DNA from 3 places in the Variovorax sp. Soil_C_26 genome. Region 1 is predicted to be linked to each of the others. Evidence: predicted binding sites of a transcription regulator. Region 1 holds the regulator's gene; each other region holds the start of a gene.
The links. The regulator LexA, encoded in region 1, represses DNA repair genes until DNA is damaged. The targets are predictions, from matches to a motif close to ACTGTATNNNNATACAGT.
Positions count from the first base shown of each region.

Region 2: a site for LexA is predicted at 1,848-1,865, ahead of AC3A6G_RS08720 (PA0069 family radical SAM protein). Genes of this name have one in related genera too.
Region 3: a site for LexA is predicted at 1,457-1,474, ahead of AC3A6G_RS24005 (putative DNA modification/repair radical SAM protein). Genes of this name have one in related genera too.

Region 1 is NZ_JBDGJC010000003.1:62,844-72,667, reverse strand. It holds gene AC3A6G_RS09775 (DUF192 domain-containing protein) at 1-262, shown strand, start outside; gene AC3A6G_RS09770 (superoxide dismutase) at 345-926, opposite strand; gene xseA (exodeoxyribonuclease VII large subunit) at 976-2,286, opposite strand; gene AC3A6G_RS09760 (MotA/TolQ/ExbB proton channel family protein) at 2,600-3,232, shown strand; gene AC3A6G_RS09755 (ExbD/TolR family protein) at 3,247-3,663, shown strand; gene lpxK (tetraacyldisaccharide 4'-kinase) at 3,674-4,690, shown strand; gene AC3A6G_RS09745 (Trm112 family protein) at 4,671-4,853, shown strand; gene kdsB (3-deoxy-manno-octulosonate cytidylyltransferase) at 4,850-5,617, shown strand; gene adk (adenylate kinase) at 5,749-6,405, shown strand; gene AC3A6G_RS09730 (asparaginase) at 6,427-7,434, opposite strand; gene lexA (transcriptional repressor LexA) at 7,506-8,189, shown strand; gene AC3A6G_RS09720 (hypothetical protein) at 8,334-8,705, shown strand; gene AC3A6G_RS09715 (D-2-hydroxyacid dehydrogenase family protein) at 8,798-9,805, shown strand; gene AC3A6G_RS09710 (MFS transporter) at 9,822-9,824, shown strand, end outside.
Region 2 is NZ_JBDGJC010000002.1:668,379-678,202, reverse strand. It holds gene gnd (decarboxylating NADP(+)-dependent phosphogluconate dehydrogenase) at 1-61, shown strand, start outside; gene AC3A6G_RS08725 (gluconokinase) at 123-629, opposite strand; gene AC3A6G_RS08720 (PA0069 family radical SAM protein) at 734-1,828, opposite strand; gene AC3A6G_RS08715 (GbsR/MarR family transcriptional regulator) at 1,943-2,542, shown strand; gene AC3A6G_RS08710 (thiol-disulfide oxidoreductase DCC family protein) at 2,599-3,021, shown strand; gene AC3A6G_RS08705 (SAM-dependent methyltransferase) at 3,037-3,975, shown strand; partial or broken gene AC3A6G_RS08700 (DUF4166 domain-containing protein) at 3,972-4,514, shown strand; gene AC3A6G_RS08695 (LysR family transcriptional regulator) at 4,559-5,506, opposite strand; gene add (adenosine deaminase) at 5,594-6,700, shown strand; gene AC3A6G_RS08685 (Bug family tripartite tricarboxylate transporter substrate binding protein) at 6,697-7,680, shown strand; gene AC3A6G_RS08680 (CBS domain-containing protein) at 7,706-8,146, opposite strand; gene AC3A6G_RS08675 (O-acetylhomoserine aminocarboxypropyltransferase) at 8,293-9,603, shown strand; gene AC3A6G_RS08670 (alpha/beta fold hydrolase) at 9,605-9,824, shown strand, end outside.
Region 3 is NZ_JBDGJC010000011.1:101,071-110,894, reverse strand. It holds gene AC3A6G_RS24015 (LysR family transcriptional regulator) at 193-1,125, shown strand; gene AC3A6G_RS24010 (hypothetical protein) at 1,110-1,322, opposite strand; gene AC3A6G_RS24005 (putative DNA modification/repair radical SAM protein) at 1,496-2,743, shown strand; gene AC3A6G_RS24000 (UdgX family uracil-DNA binding protein) at 2,754-4,229, shown strand; gene AC3A6G_RS23995 (ureidoglycolate lyase) at 4,226-4,732, shown strand; gene AC3A6G_RS23990 (amidase) at 4,882-6,075, opposite strand; gene AC3A6G_RS23985 (ABC transporter ATP-binding protein) at 6,096-7,088, opposite strand; gene AC3A6G_RS23980 (ABC transporter ATP-binding protein) at 7,118-8,170, opposite strand; gene AC3A6G_RS23975 (ABC transporter permease) at 8,173-9,066, opposite strand; gene AC3A6G_RS23970 (ABC transporter permease) at 9,079-9,824, opposite strand, start outside.

The DNA.
Region 1 (9,824 bases):
AGGGATGATCTTCGTCTTCGACCAGCCAGCCACCCAGTGCTTCTGGATGCGCAACACGCTGCTGCCGTTGACCGCGGCGTTCGTGGCCGACGATGGCCGCATCGTCAATCTGGTCGACATGCAGCCGATGACCGAACAATCGCATTGCTCCGAAGAGCCCGTGCGCTACGTGCTCGAAATGAACCAGGGCTGGTTCGCCAAGAAGAACATCAAGAAAGGCGCCAAGCTCGGCGGCGAGCTGTTCGCTGCGGCCCGGCGCTGACGGGAACGATCAACCGGACGCAGGCAGAAAAAAGCCCAGGCGACCGCCCGGGCTTTTTCTGCGTTCAGCTGTACGTGTTTGCTCAGCCGAAGTTCTTGGCTGCGAAGTCCCAGTTGACCAGCTTCGCCAGGAAGGTCTCGACGAACTTCGGGCGCAGGTTGCGGTAGTCGATGTAGTAGGCGTGCTCCCAGACGTCGACCGTGAGCACCGGCGTGTCGCCCGTGGTCAGCGGCGTGCCTGCGGCGCCCATGTTCACGATGTCGAGCGAGCCGTCGCCCTTCTTCACCAGCCAGGTCCAGCCAGAGCCGAAATTGCCCACGGCCGACTTGACGAAGGCTTCCTTGAACGCGTCGTAGCTGCCCCACTTGGCGTCGATCGCCTTGGCCAGCGCGCCCGTGGGCGTGCCGCCGCCCTGGGGCTTCATGCAGTTCCAGAAGAAGGTGTGATTCCAGATCTGCGCGGCATTGTTGTAGATGCCGCCGCTCGACTTCTTGACGATCTCCTCGAGCGGCATCGACTCGAACTCGGTGCCCTTCTGCAGGTTGTTGAGGTTCACCACGTAGGCGTTGTGGTGCTTGCCGTAGTGGTACTCGAGCGTTTCCTTCGAGTACTCGGGTGCCAGCGCGTCGAGGGCGTAAGGCAGGGGTGGGAGCACATGTTCCATGGTTTTTTTCTCGTGGTTGGTTGTGGGAATCGACGATTCTAGGAAGTAATCACCGGCCTGGCGTCGGACGCGTTCCCGTCTCGTCGGGTGCGACGGTCAGGTCGACCGTACCGTCGGCGAGCCGTGCCGACACCGCGTCGCCGGCGTGGAGATTCTTCGCGCTGACGACCGTGCGGCCGCTGGCGTCGCTGAGCAGGGCATAGCCGCGCTGCAGCACGAGCGCCGGGTCGAGCAGCCGAAGGCGCGCCGCAACCCTTTCGAGCCGTTCGCGGCGCTCGGCCATGACGCGCACGAGCTTCAGCGGAAAGTCGGCCGCCATCGCGCGCGGCGTTTGCCCGAGCCGCTCGATGCGGGACATGGCCGCATAGCGCAGCCGCTGCGAATGGTGAGCCAACCGCAACTGGTGGCGTGCCACCATGCCCGACGGCCGCCCCAGGCGTGCCGCGGCCTGGTCCAGCCGTTGCCCGAGTGCGTCGAGCCGCGTGCCGAGGGCATCGCCGAGGCGCTCGTCGAGCAGGTCGAGCGCGCCGAGCCACACGGCCTGCGGGGCGCTCACGAGTTCCGCGGCCGCCGTGGGCGTGGGCGCGCGCAGGTCGGCGCAGAAATCGGCGATGGTGAAGTCGGTTTCGTGGCCCACGCCGCAGACCAGGGGCACCGGGCTCTGGACGATGGCACGCGCCAGCGACTCGTCGTTGAAAGCCCAGAGGTCCTCGATCGATCCGCCGCCGCGCACCAGCAGGATCACGTCGACAGCGGGCGTGAACGCATAGAGCGACTGCAGCGCGCGCACCAGTTCGGCCGGCGCGCCGGCACCCTGCACGGCCGCCGGCGCGAGGACCACCTGAATGTGCGGCGCGCGGCGACGCAGCGCCGTGACCACGTCGTGCAAAGCCGCAGCGCCGAGCGAGGTCACGAGGCCGACCGAACGCGGCATCAGCGGCAGCGCCCGCTTGCGGGCCGTGTCGAAGAGCCCCTCGGCCTCGAGCCGGGCCTTGCGCTGCAGGAACTGCTCGAAAAGCGCACCCTGCCCCGCCCGCTGCAGGCTCTCGACGACAAGTTGCAGGTCGCCGCGCGGCTCGTAGACGGCGAGCCGGCCCCGCACCTCGACCTGATCGCCGTCGCGCGGCGAGAAGTCGAGCAGGCTTGCGGCACGCCGGAACATGGCGCAGCGCAGTTGGCCCGATTCGTCCTTCAACGAGAAATAGCAGTGGCCGCTCGACGCGCGCGAGAAGCCCGAGATCTCGCCACGAACCGCGACCGGATTGAAGCGCGCGTCGAGCGCGTCGGCCACCGCACGGCAGAGCGCACCGACGGCCCAGATGCGCGGCCCGGGCGCCGCAGCCGGCTCACGCCAGCTCACGAAGCGCACGAGCGGCGTGTCGCCACTCTTCCACAGTCGCCCGCCGGGCCCCGGCAGGCGGCACCAGGCATGGAACAAAAGCACGGTTTGTCGTGCAAGCCCTTGATTTCATTGAAAAAAGGAGTGCTCAAAATTCAGTCGATCTAATGAGAAGCCCGCCCCATGCGGGTTCGGACGCATTGCGCAATGGGTTAGTCACAAAGTTATCCACAGAATCTGTGCGTCTTCGCTTACAGGAAGCGTGCCGCGTTTAGCGGGCTGCGCTCGGGGGATAATCGCCGCGCATTTGCAGTCTACGGGCCGGAGGATTTTCTTGTTTTCCATCATTGTTGCCGCGGGCTGGCCGATCTGGCCATTGCTCGCCTGCTCCGTCATTGCGCTCGCGCTGGTGATCGAACGTTTCGTGAACCTCAAGACCGTGAAGGTCCTGCCGCCCAAGCTGCTCGACGAGGCCATCACCGTCTCGCACGGCGCCGTGCCGGGGCCCGACGTGGTCACCCGGCTCGAACAGAATTCGATGCTCGGCCAGGTGCTGGCCGCCGGCCTGCGGGCGCTCAATGCCAACCCGCTGTGCACCGAGGAAGACCTGCGCGCCGCCATGGAGGCGTCGGGCCGCACCGTGGCGCACCGGCTCGAACGCTACCTGCCGGCGCTGGCCACCATTGCGTCGGCGGCGCCGCTGCTCGGCCTGCTCGGCACGGTCATCGGCATGATCGAGATCTTCGGCTCGCAGTCGCCCGGCAGCGGCGCGGTGGGTTCGGGCAATCCCGCACAGCTCGCCCACGGCATCTCGATCGCGCTCTACAACACGGCGTTCGGCCTGATCGTGGCCATTCCGACGCTGATCTTCTGGCGCTACTTCCGCACCCGGGTCGACGAATACCTGCTGCACCTCGAACTGTCGGGCGAACGCTTCGCGCGCCATCTGAGCGCCCTGCGCAGATGAGCCGCCCCGGCCGCATGCAGTTTCGCCACGGCGCGCGCGACGAGCCGGAGATCAACCTGATCCCGTTCATCGACGTGCTGCTGGTGGTGCTGATCTTCCTGATGCTGTCGACCACCTACAGCAAATTCACCGAGATGCAGCTGCGGCTGCCGACGGCCGATGTCGATGCCCAGCGCGACTATCCGAAGGAAGTGATCGTTGCGGTGTCGGCCGACGGCCGGTATTCGATCAACAAGACCGCGCTGGCGGATCGCGGCGTGGATGCCGTGGCCGCCGCCCTGGCCGCAGCCGCGACCGGCGGCAAGGACAGCGTCGTCATCATCAGCGCGGACGCGAGCAGCCCGCACCAGTCGGTGATCACGGTGATGGAAGCCGCACGCCGCGCGGGCCTGGTGCAGATCACCTTCGCCGCGCAGTCGACGACGCACTGAGGGCCGCCAAGTGCAGCAGCCCGAGGCGCGCAACGCATCGGCCTCCCGGCTGCAGCGGGCCTGGCTGCGACGCGGCCTGCCGGCCTGCCTGCTGTGGCCGCTGTCGCTGCTGTATGCAGCGCTCTTCGCGCTGCGCGGTTCGCTCTACCGGCTGGGATGGCTCCGATCCGAGCGCGCCGGCGTGCCGGTCATCGTGGTGGGCAACGTGATCGCGGGCGGTGCCGGCAAGACGCCGGTGGTGATGGCCATCGTGCGGCATCTTCAGGCGCGTGGCCTGCGCGTGGGCGTGATCTCGCGCGGCCATGGCCGCCGCACCACCGATTGCCGCGAGGTGCTCGCCGAGAGCGCACCTGCAGAAGTGGGTGACGAGCCGGCACTGATCCATCGCGCCACCGGGGCGCCGGTATTCGTGGCGCGGCGCCGCATCGAGGCCGCGCGGGCCCTGCTCGCCCGCTACCCGGCCACGCAGGTCATCGTGAGCGACGACGGGCTGCAGCACCTCGCGCTCGCCCGCGACATCGAGATCTGCGTGTTCGACGACCGCGGCGTCGGCAACGGCTGGCGGCTTCCTGCCGGACCGCTGCGCGAGCGCTGGCCGCGCGCCTGCGACCTGGTGCTCCACAGCGGCGCGAAGCCTGCCTTCGCGGGCGGCTACACCGCGACCCGTGCGCTCGCGCCCGACACGGTGGCGCGCGACGGCACACGCATTCCGCTGGCTGCGCTCGCAGGCCATCCCGTGATCGCGCTTGCAGCCATTGCGCGGCCCGAAGCCTTCTTCGAGATGCTGCGCGCACGCGGGCTCACGCTGTCCCGGACCATCGCACTGCCCGACCACCACGATTTTGCCGATTGGGAAACGCCCGCGCTCGCCGGGCAGCGGCTGCTCTGCACCGAGAAGGACGCGGTCAAGCTGTGGCGCAAGGCCCCGGAAGCGCTCGCGGTGCCGCTCGACTTCGCGCCGTCGGCCGCGTTCTTCGCTGCGCTCGACGCAAAGCTATCATCGCTCGATGGACACCAAGCTGCTTGAACTGCTCGTCTGCCCCGTCACCAAGGGCCCGCTGACCTGGAACGCCGAGAAGCAGGAGCTCTGCTCGCGCAGCGCCCGCCTCGCCTACCCGGTGCGCGACGGCATTCCCGTGCTGCTCGAGAACGAGGCGCGCACCCTGTCCGACGAAGAGCTGGGGCGGTGAGCTTCACCGTCCTGGTGCCGGCGCGCCTGGCGTCGACGCGGCTGCCCGACAAACCGCTGGCCGACATCGCCGGCCTGCCCATGGTCGTTCGCGTGGCCCTGCGCGCCGCCGCGTCGGGCGCGGCGCGCGTGGTGGTCGCAGCGGACCATGGGTCCATCGTCGATGCCTGCCGGGAACATGGGGTCGAGGCCGTGCTCACGCGGCAGGACCATGCGAGCGGCAGCGACCGCCTGGCCGAGGCTTGCGAACAGCTTGGGCTCGACGGCGACGACATCGTGGTCAATGTCCAGGGCGACGAACCGCTGATCGATCCGGCGCTGATCGATGCCGTGGCCGCCACGCTGTCGGCCCACCCCGGCGCCGCGATGAGCACCGCAGTGCACGCCATCGAGTCGGTGGCCGACTTCGTGAATCCAAACGTGGTCAAGGCCGTGCTCAACGCCGAAGGCCACGCGCTCTATTTCAGCCGGGCGCCAATCCCCTGGTGGCGCGATGGCTCGGCCGGCGGCGCGGCACCCGGTGTGCTGCCCTCGCCCGCGCCGCTGCGCCACATCGGCATCTATGGCTACCGTGCCGGTTTCGTGCGGCGTTTTCCGTCGCTGCCGCCGGCGCCGATCGAGGCCACCGAGGCGCTCGAACAGTTGCGTGCGCTCTGGCACGGTCACCGCATCGCGGTGCATGTGAGCCAGACTGCGCCGGGCCCCGGCGTCGACACACCCGAAGACCTCGCGCGCGTCCGCGCGGTCTTCGCGAGCGTGCGCTGAAGCCCCCGCACAGAGGGCGGCAGCGGGAATTTCGCCCGTCCTCGCATGCTATCCTCGAAGCAATTCCGCCTTGGGCGGCCCTCGGGCCGCATGGGGTGCGACACAAAATCTAAGAACCGTCCGAGGACATCATGAGACTAATTTTGCTGGGCGCGCCCGGGGCGGGCAAAGGCACGCAAGCCACTTTCATCTGCCAGAAGTACGGCATTCCCCAGATTTCCACCGGCGACATGCTGCGCGCGGCGGTCAAGGCGGGCACCCCGCTCGGACAACAAGCCAAGTCGATCATGGAATCGGGTGGCCTCGTGAGCGACGACCTGATCATCAATCTCGTGAAGGAACGCATCGGGCAACCCGACTGCGCCGACGGGTTCCTGTTCGACGGTTTCCCACGCACGATCCCCCAGGCGGACGCCATGAAGGCGGCCGGCGTCAAGCTCGACTACGTGCTCGAGATCGACGTGCCGTTCAGCGACATCATCGAACGCATGAGCGGCCGACGCTCGCATCCTGCGTCGGGCCGCACCTACCACGTCAAGTTCAATCCGCCGAAGGTCGAAGGCAAGGACGACGTCACGGGCGAAGACCTGATCCAGCGCAAGGACGACGAGGAAGAAACCGTTCGCAAGCGCCTCGAGGTCTACAGCGAGCAGACCCGTCCGCTGGTCGACTACTACTCCGCATGGGCCAAGGCCGACCCGGCCAATGCGCCCAAGTACCGCGCCATCAAGGGCGTCGGTACGGTCGACGAGATCACGCAGCGCGCATTGGCGGCCCTGAGCAGCTGAGCGCCGCGCCGGCGCTGCGGTTCAGGCGGCGTCTTCTTTTCCCCTTCCCAGCAGTTCGAGCATCAACGCAACGCGCGCCTTGACCGGCGTCAGCGCGCCCGCATCGCGCAGCCGGTCGTCGGGCCGCGGCAGAATGCGGCCGCTCGCGCAACGCGTGGCGCGCAACACCGGGATACCAGCCTGTTCCGCGCGCACGGCAGCAGCCTCGAGCGTCTGGTGCAGTGTGCCATTGCCGGTGGCCGCCACGACCAGTCCGCGGACCGGCTCGGCGACGCCGCCGGCGCGCTCCTGGCACAGCAGGTCGATCAGCGCGCCGCTGGCGCCGGCATGGCTCATGACGATCTCGACCCGCGGCCACCCTGCCGCCGCGACCGCTCCCGCGACCGCGCGCAGCCCTACGCCAGCGCCGCCCGGCACGGCGCCGGGCCAGTCCCGCAGGCGCCGAACCACACCCTCTTCCACGTAGGCGACCGGGCCGGCGTCGCCCGATGCAAACGCATCAGGACGGTACGTGTGCACCTTCTGGACGTCGAGCGCACCATGCACCGTGCCGGCACAGACCACAGTCGTCCCTTTCGCGCCCGTCGCGCCGGCGACCGCGACGGCATCGCGCAGGTTCTGCGGGCCATCGGGCGAGAGGGAGCTTGCCGGGCGCATGGCGCAGGTCAACACGATCGGCTTGGCCGGCGCGAGCACCGAGTGGAGGAAGAAGGCCGTCTCCTCGATGGTGTCGGTGCCATGGGTGACCACCACGCCCGCCACGTCAGGCTCGGCGAGCCACACAGCGCAGCGCTCGGCGAGTTGCAGCCAGACGTCAAAGCCCATGTCCTTGCTGTCGAGCTGGGCAACCTGCTCGGCCACGAGCGCAAAGCCCGCGGGGGCACCGATGCCGCCAAGCAGATCGGCCACCACGACCTCGCCCGCGGTGTAACCGATGTTGTCGCCGTCATCGGCGGCGCGGCCTGCGATGGTGCCGCCCGTGCCCAACACCACGATACGCCGCACACCAGGACCTGATGAATTCACCATGCTTGCCAACTTTTAAAAACTGGTTAAAAATACAGTTACTGGATATCTAGCCAGTGCCGCAAGGAACCACTATGCAGTTTGCCGTGAAGCTTACCGCCCGCCAGCAACAGATCCTGGACTTGATCCAGAGCGCCATCGCACGCACTGGCGCGCCACCCACGCGCGCCGAGATCGCCAACGAACTCGGCTTCAAATCCGCGAACGCGGCCGAGGAGCATCTGCAGGCGCTGGCCCGCAAGGGCGTGATCGAACTCGTCAGCGGCACCTCGCGCGGCATCCGGCTCAAGGGCGACGCGCTGCGCTCGCTCAACGAGACCCGGCACCGCGAAGGCGGGCAGTTCTCGCTCTCGCTGCCCGGCATGGCGCAGCTCGCGCTGCCGCTCATCGGCCGCGTGGCCGCGGGCTCGCCGATCCTCGCGCAGGAGCACGTCGACCAGACCTACTACGTCGAAAACACCCTGTTCCAGCAGCAGCCCGACTACCTGCTCAAGGTGCGCGGCATGTCGATGCGCGACGCCGGCATCATGGACGGCGACCTGCTCGCGGTGCAAGCCACCAAGGAAGCCCGCAACGGCCAGATCGTGGTGGCCCGCCTCGGCGACGAAGTCACTGTCAAGCGCCTCAAGCGCAACAAGCAGGTGATCGAGCTGCACGCTGAAAACCCCGACTATCCGACCATCGTGGTCCAGCCCGGCGAGCCGTTCGAGATCGAGGGCCTTGCCGTGGGCCTGATCCGCAACACCATGCTGATGTAGCCGCCAAACCGGCTGCTGACAACCGAAACCATCCATCCAGCCGCAACAGGTGGCGGGCGTATGGCGCAACTGGCGCCATCACCCTGTTGCGTCCGGCGAAAGCAATCCTGCCTGTGTTCAACCTCAAACCTTCTTGGAGTTCACATGGGAATCGCCCTTCTCGCTATCGTTGACCTTTGGATGCCGCTGCAGTCGCTGGCCAGCCGGTTGCTGCCCGCGCGCAGTGCCCGCCACCGCGATGGCCGTGCTGCGTCCGCAGGCTTGCATGGCGGCCTCGTCGTTCGCCCTGCCTGCGCGGCCCGGCCCCATGCCCAGGCGGCACCCAAGGCCGCTGCCGCGCCTGCACGGCCGCTGCGCGTGATCCGCGTGGTCGATCACCAGGGCGAAAAACGCAGCACCAACCGGATGGTGATTTCGGGGCGTATGGCCGATGTCTGCGCCGAGCTCGACCGGCTCGCCGCGCTCGAGGCCATGGAAGCCGTGAGTGCCGCACCGCGGTCCGCGCACCTGCACTGAGCCCGTGCACGCCCCGGTGACTTTCCCCGGGGCCGGGTATCCAAACGTTCAGGCGCGCGCCGTGCCAGTGCTGCGAGGCACAATTGCACGCCATGAATATTGTGATCCTCGACGATTACCAGGACGCCGTGCGCAAGCTGCGCTGCGCCGCCAAGCTCGACGCCTACGCCGCCAAGGTCTACACCAACACCGTGAAAGGCATCGGCCAGCTCTCGGTGCGCCTGAAAGACGCCGACGTGATCGTGCTGATCCGGGAGCGCACCCACATCTCGCGGCAGCTGATCGAGAAGCTGCCCCGGCTCAAACTCATTTCCCAGACCGGCCGCGTCGGCGGCCACATCGACGTCGCGGCCTGCACCGAGCGCGGCGTGGCTGTGGCCGAGGGCAGCGGCTCGCCGCAGGCGCCCGCCGAACTCACCTGGGCGCTGATCATGGCGGCCATGCGCCGGCTGCCGCAGTACATCAGCAACCTCAAGCACGGCGCGTGGCAGCAGTCGGGTCTCAAGTCGGCGTCGATGCCGCCCAACTTCGGGCTCGGCTCGGTGCTCAAGGGCAAGACGCTCTGCATCTGGGGCTATGGTCGCATCGGCCAACTGGTGGCGCGCTACGGCCAGGCGTTCGGCATGCAGGTCGTGATCTGGGGCCGCGAGGCGAGCTGCGCCAAGGCGCGTTCCGACGGCTTCCAGGTGGCGCAGAACCGCCAGGAGTTCTTTGCCGCGGCCGACGTGCTGTCGGTGCACCTGCGGCTCAACGAAGAGACCGTGGGCCTCGTCACGCTCGAGGACCTCTCGCGCATGAAGCCGACAGCGCTCTTCGTCAACACCTCGCGGGCCGAACTGGTCGAGGCCGATGCGCTGCTCGCCGCCTTGAACCGCGGCCGGCCGGGCCTCGCGGCGATCGACGTGTTCGAGAGCGAACCGCCGTTGCAGGGCCACGCACTGCTGCGCCTCGAAAACTGCATCTGCACACCGCACATCGGCTATGTCGAGCAGGAAAGCTACGAGAGCTATTTCGGGCAGGCCTTCGACAACGTCGTGAGCTTCATCAAGGGCAACCCCACCAACATCGTGAATCCCGGCGCCCTGCAGGTCCGCCGGTGAGTCCGGAGACGGCTCCGTG
Region 2 (9,824 bases), on a different contig from region 1:
CGAGCGCGTGGACAAGCCCGCGGGCGAGTTCTTCCACACGCAGTGGCCGGAAGTGATCTGACGACCCGGCCTCGTTGACCCGGCCTCATTGAACCGGCCGCATTGAACCGGCCGGGTGCGTCTCAGCCGCGCTCGGCCGACAGCGCGCGCCTGACCTGCGCCACCAGTTCCTCCACGGGCGTGGTCGCATCGACCGTGATCACCCCGTCCTCGCCCACCGGCGATTCGAGTGTTTCGAACTGGCTGGCCACCAGGCTCGCGGGAAAGATGTGCGCGCCGGCGCGCGACGCGACGCGGCGCTCGCTCTCCGCGCGGTCGATCTCCATGAAGACGAACTTCAGATCGGGCACGGCCGCGCGCAATTGGTCGCGGTAGGCGCGCTTGAGCGCCGAACTGGCCAGCACCGCACCGCGCGGCTCGGCGGCGAGGGCTTGGCCCAGCGCGTCGAGCCAGCCGGCCCGGTCGGCGTCGGTCAGCGCAATGCCCTTGCTCATCTTTTCATGGTTCTCGGGGGGATGGTGGTCGTCCCCTTCGATCATCGGCAGCGACAGCGCGCTGGACAGCGCTTCGCCGAGCGTCGATTTGCCGCAGCCGGAAACACCCATCACCACCAGCCAGATTCCATCCATGCGCAACTACTCCCTGTGGTCGGTTCGCGAAGGCCCACGCCCCTTGTTTACGAATCTACCTTGATTTGGAGGCCCCCTCCCATGCAAGCCCATGGGGACTGACCCTAGAACAACAGCCCCTGCCCCGCCGCGCCCGGCGGCCGGAAGGCGTCCAGGTCGAGGGCGATGCGCTCGCGGTTGAAGCCGATGCGGCGCGTTGCCTTCTCGAAGCGCTGGTGGATCAGGTCGGCCCAGAGCCCGCTGCCTTTCATGCGCGTGGCGAAGTCGGCGTCGTAGTCCTTGCCGCCGCGCATCTCGTGGATGCGCGCCATGATGCGCTGCGCGCGCTGCGGGTAGTGCAGTTCGAGCCATTCCTTGAACAGCGGCGCCACTTCCCACGGCAGCCGGATCACCGTGTAGAACGCGCTGCGCGCACCCGCCTCCCAGGCAGCCTCGAGCACCTGCTCCATGTCCTCGTTCACGAACGGGATCTGCGGGGCCACGCTCACGCCCACCGGCACGCCGGCTTCGGCCAAGGTGCGGATGGTGCGCAGCCGCCGGTGCGGCGCGGCGGCGCGCGGCTCGAGTTTGCGGGCCAGATCGCCGTCGAGCGTGGTCACGGTGATGTAGACAGCGGCCAGCCGCTGGGCGGCCATCGGCGCGATCAAGTCGAGGTCGCGCTCCACCGTGCTCGATTTGGTGACCAGCGCGAACGGGTGCCGCGTCTCCTGCAGCAGCTCGAGCACCGCGCGCGTGAGCCGCAGCTCACGCTCGATGGGCTGGTAGCAGTCGGTCGCGGTGCCGATCGCGATGTGGCTGGGCCGGTAGCCCTTGCGCCCGAGCTCACCGCGCAGCACCTCGACGATGTTGCGCTTGGCAATGAGCCGGGTCTCGAAGTCGAGCCCCGGCGACAGGTTGAGATAGCTGTGCGTGGGCCGCGCGAAGCAGTAGATGCAGCCGTGCTCGCAGCCGCGGTAGGGGTTGAGCGAGCGGTCGAACGAGATGTCGGGCGATTCGTTCTGGTTGAGCACCGATTTCACGTCTTCGAAGCGCACTTCGGTCGCGAGCGGCGCCAGGCCGTCGGACTCAGCCGCCTCGTCGGCGAGCGTGCCCCAGCCGTCGTCGAAGTCGTTGCGCTCGTCGCGCGAGAAGCGGTGCGCCAGGCGCGTGGCCGCACCGCGGCCCTTGATGGCATGGATCGGGATGAGAGCGGCTGGCATGGCGACCTCTTGGCTGAAAACTGTATGTTTATACAGTTATTTTTGCTCCTGCACCATCCCACAGAATCTGATTTCTGTATTGACAGAAATTTCAAGAACATTAGACTTTCACGCATGCAACTCACCGACATCCAGCGCAAGTTCGTTCTCCACTGGGGCGAAATGGGGTCGATGTGGGGCGTCAACCGCACGGTGTCGCAGATCCACGCCCTGCTATTCGCCCATGGCAAGCCGGTACACGCCGAGGAAATTTCCGAGACGCTCGGCGTGGCACGCTCCAACGTGAGCAACAGCCTGAAGGAACTGCAGGCCTGGAACCTCGTGCGCGTCACGCATGTGCTGGGCGACCGGCGCGACTATTTCGAGACCAGCGTCGATGTCTGGGAGCTGTTCCGTACCGTGGTGCGCGAGCGCAAGGAGCGCGAGTTCGATCCCACGGTCCGCGTGCTGCGCGAGCTCGTCGCGAGCCCCGACTTCCAGAACGAACCGGCCGACGCGCAGGACCGCATCCGCTCGACCCTCGACCTGATGAGCAAGCTCGCCACCTGGGCCGACGAGATGCTGCGGCTGTCGCCCGGCACGCTCGACAAGGTACTGAGCCTGGGCGCGAGCGTGCAGAAGTTCGTGCGCGGGGACGCGGCCCCGCCGGCGTCGGCCAGCCAGGGCGATGCCGGCGACGCCGATCCGAACCATGCCGGCCTGCCGATGATCTGAGCGGTGCTTTTTTTGTCCATTCATTTCTGTTTTGACAGAAATATCGGAAACACAATATGTCGTCCACCCTCGCCTTCCCGCTGACCGTCTACTACGACGCCAGCTGCCCGCTCTGCGCCGCCGAGATGAAGACCATGGCATCCCGGGACGCAGCGGCGCGCCTGCACCTCGTCGATTGCTCGCGCGCAGATTTCCATGGCGGACCCGCGCCACGCCAGGCGCTCATGACGGCGCTTCATGCGGTGGACGCCGAGGGCCGACTTCATGTCGGCGTGGCGGCCATCCGCGCCTGCCGCAAGGCCGTGGGCCTGCCGGCCGGAGGCTTCCTGCTCGACCTGCCGCCGGTGGCGCGACTGGCCGATCGCGCCTACGCCGCGCTTGCGCGCCACCGCCATCGCCTCCCGCGCCCGCTCGTGGCGCTGCTGACGCGCCCGCACACGCGCGGCGGCACCTGTGCCGACGGCAACTGCCGAATGTAGAAAGAGAGAGCCCCGATGCCCAGCATCTTCCAGCCCGACTTCCACTTGCCCGCCACGCCTGGGGCCGCCACGGTCACCAAGGCAGATACGCAGGACTACTTCACCGAAGTGGCCGACGACTATCGCGCATGGAGTCCGAGCTACAACATGCACTTCGGCTTCTGGCGGCTCGGCCTGAACCCGTTCCGGCGCGAAGCGATGCTGGTGGAAATGAACCGGGTCGTCGGCCGTGCGCTCGGGCTCGGCGAGGCCGAGGCGCAGGCGCCGCGCCGCTGCGTGGTCGACCTGGGCTGCGGCGCCGGCGCCACCACGCGCACGCTGCTGGCCGATCATCCCGCGCTCTGCGCCGTCACGGTCACCAACGTGGCGGTGCAGAACCGCATCGCCGCACGGCTCGATGCCGCGGCCGGCGTGGCCGACCGGGTAGCGCACCTCGAGGCCGACTACACGCGCGCCGGCCTGCCCGGCGCGCAGGCCGACGGTGCCTGGGCCGTGGAAAGCGCCTGCTACGCCAGCGGAGCCGCCAAGGCGGATTTCGTGCGCGAGGCGGCGCGCCTGCTCAAGCCCGGCGCCCGGCTCGCCGTGGTCGACGGCTTCCTGCTGCGGCCGCGGCCGGGCCGCGTGGCCGGCTGGCTCCACCGCCTGTGGGCCGACAGCTGGGCCGTTCCGACGCTCGCGGTGCGCGACGATTTCGTTGCCGCGCTGCGCACGCACGGCTTCCACGACATCGAGGTGCGTTCGCTGCGCTGGCGCGTGGCGCCGAGCGCGCTGCACATTCCGCTGCTCGCCACGCGCTTCGCGCTGGTCGAACTCTGGAAGGCACGCGGCCGGCTCGGCCCGTGGCGCCGCAAGCACATCGTCGCCAGCTACTGCGCGCTCGCGCTGGGCGTGTTCTGGCGCGACTTCGACTACTGCATGGTCACGGCCACGCGCAGCGGCCCGGCGGCGGCATGACGGACCGCCGCCCGGTTTTCCAGCAGGCGCTCGGTGCGCGGTGGGAGTGCCTCGGCGAGGTGGTCCGCAGGCACTACACGATGGCACCGTTCTCGGCCGACCACGTCTGCGTGCGCGGCACCATGGACGAAGTGCACCATGCGCCATGGGCGCGCGTGCTGCTGATGCCCTTCGGCCGAGTATTCGGCGCGCTGGTGCCCTACACCGGCGCCAACGTGCCGATCGACGTGCACTACCGCTGCCGGCCCGACAGCGCCCTGCTGTACTGGGACCGCGTCTTCGGCTTCGAAGGCCGCGCGCCCTTCCACTTCCGCTCGCACATGGCGCTCGGGCGCCGGCACGGCGAGGTGATCGAATACGTGCGCTTCGGCATCGGCATGCGCCTGGCGGTGAGCGCCGAGGACGGCGCGCTGGTGTTCCGCGACCGCGGCTACGTCTGGCGCATCGGCGGGCTGCATCTGCCGCTGCCGCTCGGCCTGCTGATGGGCACTGCCTATGTCGAGGAGCGGCCCGATCCGCAGGACCCCGAGGCGTTCGGCATGAAGATGGTGCTGCGCCACCGCTGGTTCGGCGACGTGTTCCGCTACAGCGGCCGTTTCCGGCTGCCCGCGCGCGCCCCCGCCGACCCGGCGCCGCGCGGCAGCCGTTCGCCCAGCCAGGCGATCAGTTCCTGCGCCGCCACGTTGCGCATCGGCCCCGGCAGGTAGGCCAGCACCACGCGGCGCTCGATGCGCGGCTGCGTGAGCCGCACCACGGCCAGCTCGGGATCGCGCAGCGACGAGGTGTAGAGCTGCGGCATCAGGCCCAGCGCATGGCCACTGCGCACCAGCGCATAGAGCGTTTCGGAATAGCTCACGCGGTAGGGCTCCGCGCCCTGCGCGAACTGCGCCCGCGCGGGAATGCCGAGCGCCGGCATGCTGCCGCTTTCGAACATCACGAGCCGCTCGCCGCCAATCGCCTCCCAGCGCGTGCGCGCGGCGGCCGCGAGCGGATGGTCGCGGCGCACCACCAGCACCAGCGGATCGCGGAACAGGTCCACGCAGACCAGCCCGCCGGGCGGCTCGGTGATGGCCGCCACCGCCATGTCGAGCTGGCCGCCGCGCAGTTCGGCCAGCAAGGTGGTCGAGGGCGCATCGCGCCAGGCGATCTCGAGCGCGTGGCCGCCGCGCGCGAGAAACTCGCTGGCCGCGGCCGTCACGCGCGCGCTGGCCGACGGGATCACGCCCACGCGCACGAAGGCGCGGCCGCGCTGCACGGTGCTTTCGATGTCGCGCAATGCGACCTCGACCGTGTTGACGAGGAAATCGGTGCGCGCGAGCACTTCGGCGCCCACGGCCGTGAGCTCCAGCCGATGCGTGGAACGCGTCAGCAGTTCGGCGCCGAGCAGCTTCTCCATCTGCTTGATCGCGTTGCTCAATGCGGGCTGCGTGATGGCGAGCCGGCGCGCCGCGCGGCCGAAATGCCCTTCCTGCACCAGCACCGAAAAGAACTGGAGCTGTCGCAGCGTGAGTGCGCGCAGTGGCGAGGCCATGGGTTTTCCTTGGTCCATCGATTGGATGAATCAAATTATAGAAATTCAAAATTTTGCTTATGGTTCTGCGCTGCCTAGACTGGCCGCATGAACGACCCCGCCGCGCCGCCCCTCACGCTCGAATCGATGCTGCGCGAGATGCCAAAGGTCGAGCTGCACTGCCACCTGTTCGGCACCGTGCGGCACCAGACCTTCAGGCAGCTCAACCAGCGTGCCGGCGCCCCGCTCGCCGACGAGGAGATCGAAGGCTTCTACACACGCGGCGAAAAGCCCGTCGGCGTGCTGCGCGTGCTGCGCGCGCTCGATGCGCAGCTGGTGCGCAGCCCCGGCGATCTCTACCAGCTCACGCACGAGTACCTGGAGGATGCGGCAGCCCACAACGTGCGCTATGCCGAGTTCTCCTGGAACCCGACCGGCACCGTGCACGCATCGGGCATCGCTTACGCCCACGCGCAGGGTGCGATCGTGCGCGCGATCCACGACGCCGAGCAGGCGTTCGGCATCACGGGCCGTCTCATCGCTGCGATCGACCGCGAGGCGAGCCCCGAGGCCGCCGTCGAGATGGTCGAGTGGCTCAAGGCCCACCGCTGCGACGAAGTGGTCGGCATCGGCATCGACTACCGCGAGGTCGACCGGCCGCCCGAATTGTTTGCGCGCGCCTACGCCGAGGCTCGGCACGCGGGGCTCAGGACCACGGCGCATGCGGGCGAGTTCGGCATGCCGTGGACCAACGTGCGCACCGCGCTCGACCTGCTGCAGGTCGACCGCATCGACCATGGCTACACGGTGGTCGACCAGCCCGATTTCGCGCGGGAGTGCGCCGAGCGCGGCGTGCTCTTCACCGTGGTGCCGACCAATTCCTACTACCTGCGCACGCTGCCGCCGGCGCGCTGGGCGCTCGACCATCCGATCCGCCGGATGCCCGGCCTGGGCTTGCGCATCCACCCCAACACCGACGACCCGACGCTGCACAAGGTCACGCCCACGCAAGCCTGGCTCATGATGGTGCGCGACTTCGGCTTCGGCCTGGACGACCTGCGCAGCTTCATGCACAACGGGCTCGACGGCGCATGGATCGACGACACCCAGCGCCGCGCCTGGCGCACCGAGTGGAGCGCCGCTTTCGACGCGCTGCGCGCCCGCCTTCTCGCAGAAACGCCGCCCTCCGACCCACCGCAACGAGCCACCCCATGAACACCTCCCGCCGCCTCCTTCTTCTCGCCACCGCCCTGGGTTCGGTGCTTCCCGCCGCTGCCCTCGCGCAGGCGGCCTGGCCCGCTGCCCGGCCGATCACGCTGGTCGTGCCCTTCACCGCGGGCGGCAGCGTGGACGTCAACGCGCGCCTTGTCGCCACGCGGCTGGCCGAACGGCTCAAGCAGTCGGTGGTCATCGAGAACGTGGCAGGTGCGGGCGGCGCGATCGGCGTGGCCAAGGCCGTCAATGCGGCACCCGACGGCTACACGCTCGTGGTCGGCCCCGACAGCGCGATAGCGATCGGGCGGCTGGTCAATCCCGCGGCGTTCAAATTCGATCCGCTCAAGGACCTGGCGCCGGTCGGCATGCTCAACACCGCGCCCATGGTGCTGGTGGCGCGCCCGGGCCTGGAGGCCCGCAGCTACGCCGACTTCGTGAAGCTCGCCAAGGCGAAGCCGGGCACCTACAACTACGCCACCTCGGGCGTGGGCACGGTGCTGCAGCTCGCGATGGAACTTCTCAAGCAGAAGAGCGGCATCTTCGTGACCCATGTGCCCTACCGCGGCGGCGCGCAGATCGCCACCGACGTGATCGGCAACCAGGTCGACCTCGCGATGCTCGTCAGCACCAGCGCGATACCGCATGTGAACGGCAAGCGCCTGCAGGCGCTGGGCATCACCGGCAGCCAGCGCCTCGCCGCGCTGCCCGACGTGCCGACCTTCGCCGAGATGCCGGGCCTCCAGGGCTACGACATGGTGAGCTGGACCGGGATCTTCGCGCCGGCCAAAACGCCGCCCGCGGTGGTGGCGCGCCTGAACCAGGAACTGAACGCGGTGCTCGCCGAGCCGCAGGTGCGCAGCAAGCTCGCCGAGCAGGGCGCCCTGCCCGGCAGCGGCACGCCCGAGCAGTTCGGCCAGTTCGTCCAGGCCGAATACGCGCGCAACCAGAAGATCGTGGAGTCGGCCAACATCAAGGAATGAGCAGCCGGCCGGCCCGCGGGCCGGCCTACTGTTCTTCGGGCCAGTCGCGGATGTAGGCTTTGAGCATCTTGTTCTCGAAGTTCTGCGCGTCGACCACCGCCTTGGCGACGTCGTAGAAGCTGATCACGCCCATCAGCATGCGCTTGTCCATCACGGGCATGTAGCGCGCATGGCGCTCGAGCATGATGCGGCGGATCTCGTCGAGTTCGGTCTCGAGCGTGCAGGTCACGGGCGCATCGTCCATCGCCCTTCGCACCAGCGTACCGCCGACCTGGCCGCCGTTGGCGACGATCGCGGTGATCACTTCGCGGAAGGTGAGCATGCCGACCAGGTCGCCGTGTTCCATGACCACGAGGGAGCCGATGTCCTTTTCCGCCATGGTCTTGACTGCTTCGGCCAGCAGGTCGTCAGGCGTGATGGTGAAGAGCGTGTTGCCCTTGACGCGAAGGATGTCGCTGACTTTCATCGTGTGCTCCTCTCTCTCGGAAATCTGTCTCGGCGGCGTGCCGATTTGAATATAGCCCACAATCGGCGGCGACCCCGTCACGCCCATGACGCGCACGCATGTTTGCAGACGTCGCGGGCCTCGCGAACGAACCCAGAAAGGCTTCCATGCCCGGCTATTCCGACCCCGGCTTCGACACCCTGGCGCTGCATGCCGGCGCCGCACCCGACCCCGCCACCGGCGCACGGGCGGTGCCGATCCATCTCAGCACCTCCTTCGTCTTCGAGTCGAGCGACCATGCGGCGGCGCTCTTCAACCTCGAGCGCGCGGGGCACGTCTACTCGCGCATCAGCAACCCGACCAACGCGGTGTTCGAGCAGCGCGTCGCCGCGCTCGAGGGCGGCATCGGGGCGATCGCCACCGCCAGCGGGCAGGCCGCCCTGCACCTCTCGGTGGCCACGCTGATGGGCGCGGGCTCGCACATCGTCGCGAGCACCGCGCTCTACGGCGGCTCGCAGAACCTGCTGCACTACACGATGCGGCGCTTCGGCATCGAGACCACCTTCGTCAAGCCCGGCGACCTCGACGGCTGGCGCGCCGCGGTGCGGCCCGAAACCAAGCTCTTCTTCGGCGAAACCGTGGGCAACCCGGGTCTCGACGTGCTCGACATTCCCGCGGTGAGCGAGATCGCGCATGCCGCCCGCGTGCCGCTGCTGGTCGACTCCACGCTCACCTCGCCGTACCTGATCAAGCCCTTCGACTGGGGTGCCGACCTGGTCTACCACTCGGCAACCAAGTTCCTGTCGGGGCACGGCACGGTGATCGGCGGCGTGGTGGTCGACGGCGGCAGCTTCGACTGGGAAGCCTCGGGCAAGTTCGCGGAACTGACCGAGGCCTACGACGGCTTCCACAACATGGTGTTCAGCGAGGAAAGCACCGTCGGTGCCTTCCTGCTGCGCGCGCGGCGCGAGGGGCTGCGCGACTTCGGCGCCTCGATGAGCCCGCACACGGCATGGCTGATCCTGCAGGGCATCGAGACCCTGCCGCTGCGCATGGAGCGCCACATCGACAACACGCAGAAGGTGGTCGAGTTCCTCGCGAGCCACCCCTTCGTCTCACGCGTGGGCCATCCGCTGATCGAGACGCACCCGAGCCACGCGCTCGCGCAGAAGCTGCTGCGCCACGGCGCGCGCGGAGCCGGCGCGGTGTTCAGCTTCGACATCCGGGGTTCGCGCGCACAAGGCAAGGCCTTCATCGAATCGCTCAAGCTCTTCAGCCACCTGGCCAACGTGGGCGACTGCCGCAGCCTGGTGATCCATCCCGCGAGCACCACCCACTTCCGCATGAGCGACGAAGCGCTCGCGGGCGCCGGCATCTCGCAGGGGACGATCCGGCTGTCGATCGGGCTCGAAGACCCGATCGACCTGATCGACGACCTGAAGCGCGCGCTCAAGGCGGCAGAAAAGGCGGAGGCCTGACATGGACTTCAGCGTCAACGGCCATCGCACCTACTGCTACACCGGCGGCAAGGCCTTCGATGCCGCCAAGCCCACCGTGGTCTTCATCCACGGCGTGCTCAACGACCACAGCGTGTGGATCCTGCAGAGCCGCTGGTTCGCCAACCACGGCTGGAACGTGCTCGCGCTCGACCTGCCGGGCCACTGCAAGAGCGAAGGGCCGCCGCCCGCGAGCGTGGAAG
Region 3 (9,824 bases), on a different contig from region 1:
TGCGGGCTCGTTGTGTGGCTCGCCACACGGCCTCGCCCGCGCCTTGCCTGGCAGTCCCAGGCAGCGGCGCGGGGCCATGCCCAAGCCCGGCAGCCTCCTAGGTGAACCCCGCATTCTTGGTCGGGTGCGGGGCTTTGACAATTGCATAGTCCATTGACAGACTGTCAAAGAATTTTTGACAAAATCGGCGCCATGGACCTTCAATCGCTGTCCCTGCTGGTCGAAATCATCGACGCGGGCAACCTCAGCGCCGCGGCGCGGCGGCTCAAGATGAGCCGCGCCAACGTCAGCTACCACCTCAACCAGCTCGAGCGGTCGGTCGGCGCGCAGCTCGTGCGCCGCACCACGCGCCGGGCCGAGCCGACCGAGATCGGGCTGCGGCTCTACCAGCACGGCATCGTGATCCAGGGCGAGCTGCTGGCCGCGCGCGAATCGGTCACCACGCTCGGCCAGGGGCTGCAGGGTCGCGTGCGGCTCAGCGTGCCGAGCGGCTACGGCCAGCTCGTGATGGCCGGCTGGCTGATCGACTTCAAGCGGCAGTACCCGGGCATCGTGCTCGACGTGGTGTTCGAGAACCGCATCGAGGACCTGCTGCGCGACGAGGTCGACATCGCGATCCGCGTGGTGCCCGAGCCGCCGCAGAACCTGGTGGCGCGCGACCTGGGCGCGGTGCGCTACGTGGCCTGCGCCTCGCGCGGCTATGCGGCGGAACATGCGCTGCCGCAGCAGCTCGACGAATTGCAGAGCGCTCCCGTGGTGACGGCGGCCGTCGTCGGGCGGCAGCTGCGCGTGTCGGCCTACCAGAGCCAGGAGCTGGGCGAAGTGCGGCGCGAAGTGGTGCTCGAGCCGACGCTGATCTCGGAAAACTTCCTGTTCCTGCGCCAGGCCATCCTGGCGGGCCTCGGCATCGGGCTGGTTCCCGACTACGTGGTGGCCGACGACATGCGCCGGGGCGACGTGGTCACCACGCTCGACGACTGGCGCCTGTCGCTCTTCGGCACGCAGATGTTCATGCTCTACATGCCGAACCGGCAGCACACGCGCGCGATCCGGACCTTCATCGACTTCATCCTCGCGTGCGTGCGGGTGCCAGGCGAGGAGGCGCCGGCTCAGTCGCAGCGATAGGTCACCTCGGCGCCCGGCGCGCGGGCCGCCGCCTCGGGGTCGAGGTAGCGCATGGGCGCGCCGAAGTTGCGGCAATAGGCCTCGGCGTCCTGGGTGGAGGGCGACTTGAAAACGCCGTCGGCGAGGAAGACCACGCGCGGCGCGGTGCGCGGGGAGGCGCATCCCGCGGCAAGCAGCGCGGCAGCCAGTGCGAGCACGGAGAAGGAAGAGAGGCGGCGCATCGGACACGGCGCATCGCTGCGCATCGGGTGGAAAGAGCCCTGGACTGTAGCGGGCCGCGTGGCGAGCGACCCTGCGCGCAGCCGGTCTTTGTCAACGCCGGCGCCTCGATGCTGTATATTCATACAGTCTTTTGACGCCCCAAGCCGCCGTGGAACTTCAGCGCAAACTCGCCATCCTTGCCGATGCCGCCAAATACGACGCCTCCTGCGCGTCGAGCGGTTCGCAGCCGCGCGACTCGGTCGGCGGACGCGGCATCGGCTCGACAGAGGGCATGGGCATCTGCCACAGCTACGCGCCCGACGGCCGCTGCATCTCGCTGCTCAAGGTGCTGCTGACCAACCACTGCCAGTACGACTGCCTCTACTGCGTCAACCGCGCCTCGAGCAACGTGCCTCGCGCGCGCTTTCGCATCGACGAGGTGGTGCAGCTCACGCTCGACTTCTACCGGCGCAACTGCATCGAGGGCCTTTTTCTGTCGAGCGGCATCGTCAAGTCGCCCGACCACACGATGGAGCAGGTGGTCGAGGTGGCGCGGGCGCTGCGCGAGGACCACGACTTTCGCGGCTACATCCACCTGAAGACCATTCCCGACGCAAGCGACGAACTTATCGCGCGGGCCGGCCGCTATGCCGACCGGCTCAGCATCAACGTGGAAATGCCGACCACCGAGGGGCTTCAGGCGCTCGCACCCGAGAAGGACGAGAGCGCCATCCGCCGATCGATGGCGCGGCTGCGGCTTGCGATCGACCACACGCGCGAAGAAGCGCGCCGCGTGGTGCCGATCCGCGTGCTGCCCGGCGCCGCCCCCGTGGCCGCCAAGCCGCCCCCCTTCGCGCCCGCGGGGCAGAGCACCCAGATGATCGTGGGCGCCGATGCCACAGACGACCGCGGCATCCTCGCGACCAGCGCCACGCTGTACGGCGCCTACCGGCTGCGCCGCGTCTACTACTCGGCCTTCAGCCCCATTCCCGATGCGGCGCGCGCGCTGCCGCTCACCGCTCCACCGCTCTTGCGCGAGCACCGGCTCTACCAGGCCGACTGGCTGATGCGCTTCTACGGCTTCGGCCACGAGGAGATCGTGGCGGCGCCCGACGGCCTGCTGCGGCTCGACGTCGATCCCAAGATGGCCTGGGCGCTCGCGCATGCCGAGTGCTTCCCGGTCGACCTGAACCAGGCACCGCGCGAGATGCTGCTGCGCGTGCCCGGGCTCGGCGTCAAGGCCGTCGACCGATTGATGCAGGCACGTCGGGTGCGACGCGTGCGTGCCGAAGACCTGCGGCGGCTCCATGTGCCCGCGCGCAAGGTGCTGCCGTTCGTGGTGGCCGACGGGCATCGGCCGGCGCGCGGCGCTCTCGCGGCGCCGCCGCGCACCGCGGTGCAGGCATCGCTGTTCTAGGGGCCGTGCGATGCAGGCGCTGCTCGACGATCCGGTCGACCTCGACGCATTCCGCCGCAGCGCCCGGCAACTGCTGGCCGCTGGCGTGCCGCCGGGCGAAGTCGAATGGCGTGTGCGCGACGCGGCCGGCGGCGATGGCGGCGGCGGCGCAAGCCAAGGCCTGTTCGGCGAGGCAGACACCATGCTGCCCGCGCCGCCCGCCGTGCCTTCGCATCCCGTGCCGGCCGCCATCGTCGCACTCTGCGCCGACGTGGTCCTGCACCGCGACGACCAGCGCTTTGCCTTGCTCTACCGCCTGCTCTGGCGCCTCGCGCACGAACCCGCGCTGCGGCACGATCCACTCGACGCCGACATGATGCGAGCCCAGCGCATGGCCCGGTCGGTGCGGCGCGACATCCACAAGATGCGCGCCTTCGTGCGCTTCACGCGCGTGGCCGACGAGGCCGACGGGCTCGAGCGCCACGTGGCGTGGTTCGAGCCCGAGCACCGCATCGTCGAGGCCAATGCGCCGTTCTTCGCGCGCCGCTTCGCGCAGATGCGCTGGGCCATCCTCACGCCCGACCGCTGCGTGGCGTGGGACGGTGCCGCGCTGGCCTTCCGGCCCGGCGCCGACCGGCGCGAAAAGCCCGCGCCCGATGCCGGCGAGCAGCTCTGGCTCACCTACTACGCGCACATCTTCAACCCCGCGCGGCTCAAGCTCGCGGCCATGCGCAACGAGATGCCGCGCCGCTACTGGCACAACCTGCCCGAGGCCGCGCTGATCCAGCCGCTGGCCGACGCCGCCGCGGCGCGCAGCCAGGCCATGATCGATGCACCGGCCACGCCCGTGCGTCGCATCCGCGCGCCCATCGCGCTGCACCTGCGCCCCGCGGAAGGCGTGGCGCCCGCGAGCCTGGCCGAACTGCAGGCCGCCGCGCACGGCTGCCGCGCCTGTCCGATCGGCGCGCTCGCCACGCAGGCCGTGTGCGGTGAAGGCCCGCTCGCGCCGCACCACATGCTGGTCGGCGAGCAGCCCGGCGACCAGGAAGACTTGGCGGGCCGGCCGTTCGTCGGGCCGGCCGGGCAGCTGCTCGACCGCGCGATGGCGCAGATCGGCTGGCCGCGCGACAGCGTGTACCTGGCCAATGCGGTGAAGCACTTCAAGTACGAACTGCGCGGCAAGCGCCGCATCCACAAGACCGCCGGCCAGCGCGAGGCCGAAGCCTGCGCCCATTGGCTCGACCACGAGATCGCGCTGGTGAAGCCGCAGGCACTGGTCGCGCTCGGCGCCACCGCGGCGCGCGCGCTGCTCGGGCGCCCGGTGGCGGTGCAGGCCGAACGCGGCATGTGGCTGCACGAACGCGCCGACGGCCGACCGGTGTTCGTCACGCTGCATCCCTCGGCACTGCTGCGGCTCGCGGACGGCGAACGCGCCGCCGCCTATGCACGCTGGCGCGACGAATTGGCCGCCGCGCGCGGCACGGTTTCTGCTGCAATGGCGGCATGACGCCTGCCCATGCTTTGCTCGCCATCCGGCCGCTGACCGCCGACGCCTTCTCGCCCTTCGGCACGGTGATCGCCGCGCCGCCCGGCGAAGGCCGGCCCATCAACGGCGGCAGCGCGCAGCGCTTCGACCTCGTGGACGACCTGCAGCTCGACGCCGGCGGCGGCCGGCCGATGCTCGCGCTGTTCCGCGCGCAGGCACGGCGCTTTCCGCACGAGGTCGTTGAACTGGAGCGCCATGCGCTCGGCAGCCAGGCCTTCGTGCCGCTCGGCATGCGGCGCTTCGTGATCGTGGTCGCACGTGCAGGTGCGGCGCCCACGTCGGCGGCCGATCTTTCGGCCTTCGTGACCGATGGGCTGCAGGGCGTGCTGCTCGCACCCGGCACCTGGCACCACGCGCTGCTGGCGCTGGACGCGGGCGACTTCGTGGTGCTGGAGCGCGGCGCCGATGTGCCCGACTGCGACGTCTGCCGCCTGGCCGCGCCGGCGGTGGTTCAGCCGGACTGAGAAGCTGTGAACGAACCGGCCATGCCCGCTCAGCCCGCCCAGACACGCCCGCTCGTCGTTGCAAATGCTCGCCGTAGCCCGAGCTACGACTGCGCTTTGCGCCTCGATCGGACGCGCCTGGACGACCTGCTCGGGCACGTCCAGTTCATTCACAGCTTCTGAGACGCTGCCGCGAGGCGCTCGGCCAGCGCGACCAGCGAGCGGTCCGAGCCTGCGGGGCCGAGCAGCGAAAGGCCCAGCGGCGCGCCGTCGCGCTGCGCGAACGGCATCGACAGCTGCGGAAAGCCGCTGAGGCCCGCGATGCAGAGCATCCGGATCGAGCGGTCGCGGTAGTCCTCCAGGCCGGCCTCGGCCTCGCTGCGCAGTGGCGCGATGTCGGGCATCGTCGGCATCAGCAGCACGCCGTCATGGCCGAGCAGCTCGGCGAGGTGGCTGCGGAAGGCGCTGCGAAACGCACGGCCGGCGACGATCTGCGCATCGGTCACGCCGCGCGACCAGGCAAAGCGCTCCGCCACGCCGGGGCCGAGTGGCGGCGCATGGCGCTCGATCAGCGGCCCGTCGGTGAGCCAGGCCTCATGGCCCTGCACGTAGCGAAAGTTCCAGTACATCGCATCGAAGGAGTCGAGCGCCACGTCGACATGCCGCGCCTCGCCGAGCACGGCCTGCACGCGCGCGGCGGCATCGGCCAGCGCCGCGGCCGCGGCCGGCACCGCGAGCGACCAGACATCGTCGGGACGCAGCAGCCGCACGCGCGCCGGCAGGGCCACCGCATCGGCGCCCAGCAGCACGTCGGCCACGCGCGCGAAGGTGGCGGCGTCGCGCGCGAACCAGCCGCAGGTGTCCAGGCTCGGCGCGAGGTCCATCACCCCCTCGAGGCTCACGCGCCCGTGCGTCGGCCGCAGGCCGTAGAGGCCGCAGTGGTTGGCCGGCGCGCGCACCGAACCGCCGGTGTCGGTGCCCAGCGCGAAGTCGCACAGGCCCCACGACACCGCCGAGGCCGAGCCTGACGACGAGCCGCCCGTGATGCGGTCCTTCGCGGCGCCGTTGATCGGCGCACCGAAATGCGCGTTGTTGCCGTTCATCGAGAACGCGAGCTCGTCGGTCACGGTCTTGCCGACGAAGCGCGCGCCCGCGTCGAGCAGCTTTTGCACCGCGGGCGCGGTGCGTGTCTTGATGCCCGACATCGCGAGCACGATCGGGCTGCCGCCGCCGGTGGGATGGCCGGCCACGTCGAACAGGTCCTTGGCCGCGAAGCTCAGGTCGGCGAGCGCGCCGGTGGCCGCATGCGGCACCGGAACGTCGGGGTAGGGAACGAAGGCGTGGGCGGGGTCGTGCAATGGCATGGTGGTGCAGGTCGGCAGGGTCAGGCTACCAGGGTGGGGGCGATGGCGGCGGCAGCCTCGGTGCGGATGCAGCGCGCGCGGTGGTTCGGTGCCAGCTCGATGGCGGGCGGCTGTGCAATGCGGCAGGCCTCGGCGGCGAGGCTGCAGCGCGCGGCAAAGGCGCAGCCAGGCGGTAGCGCGGAAAGGTCGGGCGGGGCGCCGCCGATGGTCTCTAGCCGCGCGCCGCGCGCGAGCGCGCCATGGGCCCGGCTCTTGAGCAGCGCGATGGTGTACGGGTGGCGCGGCGTGCGGATCAACGCGCGCGCGCTGCCTTCCTCGACGATGCGGCCCGCATACATCACGGCGATGCGGTCGGCCACCTCGACCGCCGCGCCGATGTCGTGCGTGACGAAGATCACCGACAGGCCGAGGTCGCGCTGCAGCTCGCGCAGCAGCAGCAGGATCTGGATCTGCACCGTGGCGTCGAGCGCGGTGGTCGGCTCGTCGGCCAGCAGCAGCTGCGGGTTGCAGGCCAGGGCGAGCGCGATCATCGCGCGCTGGCGCATGCCGCCGGACATCTCGTGCGGATAGGCCGCGAGGCGGCGCTCGGGGCTCGGGATGCGCACGCGCTCGAACAGCGCGAGCGCGCGCCGCTGCGCTTCGGCCGCGGCGACGCCCTTCTCGTGGCGCCGGATCGATTCGACGATCTGCGCACCGACCGAGTACACCGGGTCGAGCGCGAGCAGCGGCTCCTGGAAGATCATCGACGCGACCTTGCCGCGGAAGCCGTCGAGCTCGCGCGTGGACATCGCGAGCACGTCGCGCCCGGCCACCTGCACCTGGCCGCCGATGCGCGTGCGGCGCTCGGGGTGCAGCCGCAGCAGCGTGCGCAGCGTCACGCTCTTGCCCGAGCCCGATTCGCCGATCAGCGCAACCACTTCGCCGCGGCCCACGTCCAGGCTCACGCCACTCGCGGCATGCACGGGCTTGCGCCCGCCGGTGAAGGTGACGCTCAGGTCGCGCAGGCGGACCATCGGTTCGGTGACGGGTGGCGCGGCGTGGTTCATGCGGCCTGCCTTTCTTCGTGTTGCTGCGCCGGCTGCGCCATGGGGTGCCCGCTGCCCGCTTCATGCACCAGGCAGCTCACCGCATGCCGCGCGCCGGTGGCGATGCGCTCGGGCACCACCTGGCTGCACACCGGCGCTGCGAGCGCGCAGCGCGGATGGAAGCGGCAGCCGCTCGGCGGATCGATAGGGTTCGGCGGGTCGCCCGCGAGCGCGGCGGCCTCGGTGCGGTGGTCGGGGTCCATCGACGGCATCGACGACAGCAGCGCGCGCGTGTAGGGGTGCGCCGGCGCATCGTAGAGCGTCTCGGACGGACCGATCTCGGCGACCTGGCCGAGGTACATCACCATCACGCGGTCGCTCACGTAGCGCACCACGTTCAGGTCGTGGCTGATGAAGACGTAAGTCAGGCCGAACTCGGCCTTCAGGTCGAGCAGCAGGTTGATGACCTGGGCTTCGACCGACTTGTCGAGCGCCGAGACCGCCTCGTCGAGGATCACCATGCGCGGCTGCAGCGCCAGCGCACGCGCGATGTTGACGCGCTGGCGCTGGCCGCCCGACAGCTCGTGCGGATAGCGCTCGGCAAAGCGCCGCGAATCGAGCCCGACGCGCGCGAGCAGGTCGCGTGCGCGCGCCACCGCTTCGCGCCGCGGCAGGCCGTGCACCTGCGGCCCGAAGGCGACGGAGTCCTCGATGGTGAGGCGCGGATTGAGCGAGGCGTAGCTGTCCTGGAACACCATCTGCACCTGGCGCCTGAATTCCTTCAGCGGCAGGTCGCGGCCGCCGACCTCGCGGCCGTCGAACACCACCTCGCCGCGCGTCGGCGCGATGAGCTGCATCAAGAGGCGCGCCGTGGTCGACTTGCCGCAGCCCGATTCGCCGACCACGCCCAGCGTCTCGCCCTTGTGCACCTCGAAGTCCACGCCGTCCACGGCGCGCACCACGCCGCCGCCGCGGCCGAGCGCGTCCTTCTTGAGCGGGAAGTGCTTGACCAGGCCCGAGATGCTGAGCAGCGGCTGCGCCGGGCCGCCGACGTCGTTCAATGGATTCATGCTCACCCCTTGTTGTCCATCGCCGAGCGCAATCCGTCGGACAGCAGGTTGAAGGAGATCGAGGTGACGAAGATCATCAGCCCGGGCAGGGCCGCCACCCACGGCTGCACGTAGATCGCGGTGCGCAGCGTGTTGAGCATCAGCCCCCACTCGGGCTCGGGCGGCTTCACGCCCAGGCCCAGGAACGACAGGCCCGAGGCCAGGATCATCGACACGGCGATCAGGCTCGTGGCGTAGACGAAGATCGGTCCGAGCACATTGCCGAGCACGTGCACCCGCACGATGGTGAAGGGGTTCGCGCCCGAGGCGCGCGCCGCCTCCACGTAGTCGCGCGTGCGCACCTGCGTCGTCACGCTCTCGGCCACGCGCGCGATCTGCGGAATGAACACCACCGTCAGCGAGATCAGCGAATTGACCACGCCCGCGCCCAGCGTGCCCGACAGCGCGATCGCGAGCAGCACCGACGGGAAGGCGTAGAACACGTCGATCGTGCGCATGATCAGCGTGTTGGTGAGACCGCCCGCGTAGCCCGCGACGATGCCGATCACCGTGCCGAGCACGAAGGCGCAGAACACCGGCGTGATGCCGATGAACAGCGACAGCCGGGCGCCCACGATCAGGCGCGAGAGCATGTCGCGCCCCTGTTCGTCGCTGCCGAGCAGCAGCCCCTCGGTGCCGATCGGCTTGAGCCGCTTGAGCATCGAGGAGGCATACGGGTCGGCCGGCGCGAGCCAGGGGCCGAACACCGCCAGCCCGATCAGCAGCAGCACCACCAGCGCGGCACCCATGGCGACCGGATCGCGCACGAAGCGCAGCACCACCGAAGTCCAATAGCCGCGCGAGCGCTGCGGCGGCAGGGGCTCGGCGGCGATGAGGGGAGCGAGAAGGGCGGACATGGCGATGGGTCTTCAGGCCCGCGCAATGCGCGGATCGAGCAGGGTCTGCAGCACGTCGACCAGCAGGTTGAGCACCACGAAGAACAGCGCGAGCACCAGGATGGTTCCCTGCAGCAGCGGCAGGTCGCGCTGGAAGATGGCGGAGTTCAGCAGAAAACCGGTGCCGGGCCAGGAGAACACCGTCTCGATGAGGATCGAGCCGCCGAGCAGGTAGCCGAGCTGCAGGCCCATCACCGCCAGCGCGGTAGGCGCGGCGTTCTTGACCATGTGGCGGAACACGCCGAAGTGCGTGAGGCCCTTGGCGCGCAGGCCGATGATGAACTCCTGGTCGAGGATCTCGGCCACCAGTGCGCGCACCGTGCGCGCGATGATGCCCATCGGGATCACCGACATCGTGAGCGCCGGCAGCACCAGAAACTGCAGGTGCGCCCAGTCCCAGGCCCAGTCGCTCGAGCCGCCCGGGCCGGCGCCCGTGGCGGGCAGCCACATGAGCTGCGACGAGAACACGATGACCATCACCATGCCGAGCCAGTAGTGCGGCACGCTCACGCCGAGCACCGAGAACATCGAGGCTGCGCGGTCGATCCACGAGCCGCGGAAGTAGCCCGCCACGAAGCCGAAGAGCGAACCCAGCACGAAGCCGATGAAGGTGGCCACCACCGCGAGGCGCAGCGTGTTGCCGACGGCGGTGAACACCTCGCCGGCCACCGCGCGGTTGCTTGCGATCGACATGCCCAGGTCGCCGTGCAGCGCGCGCC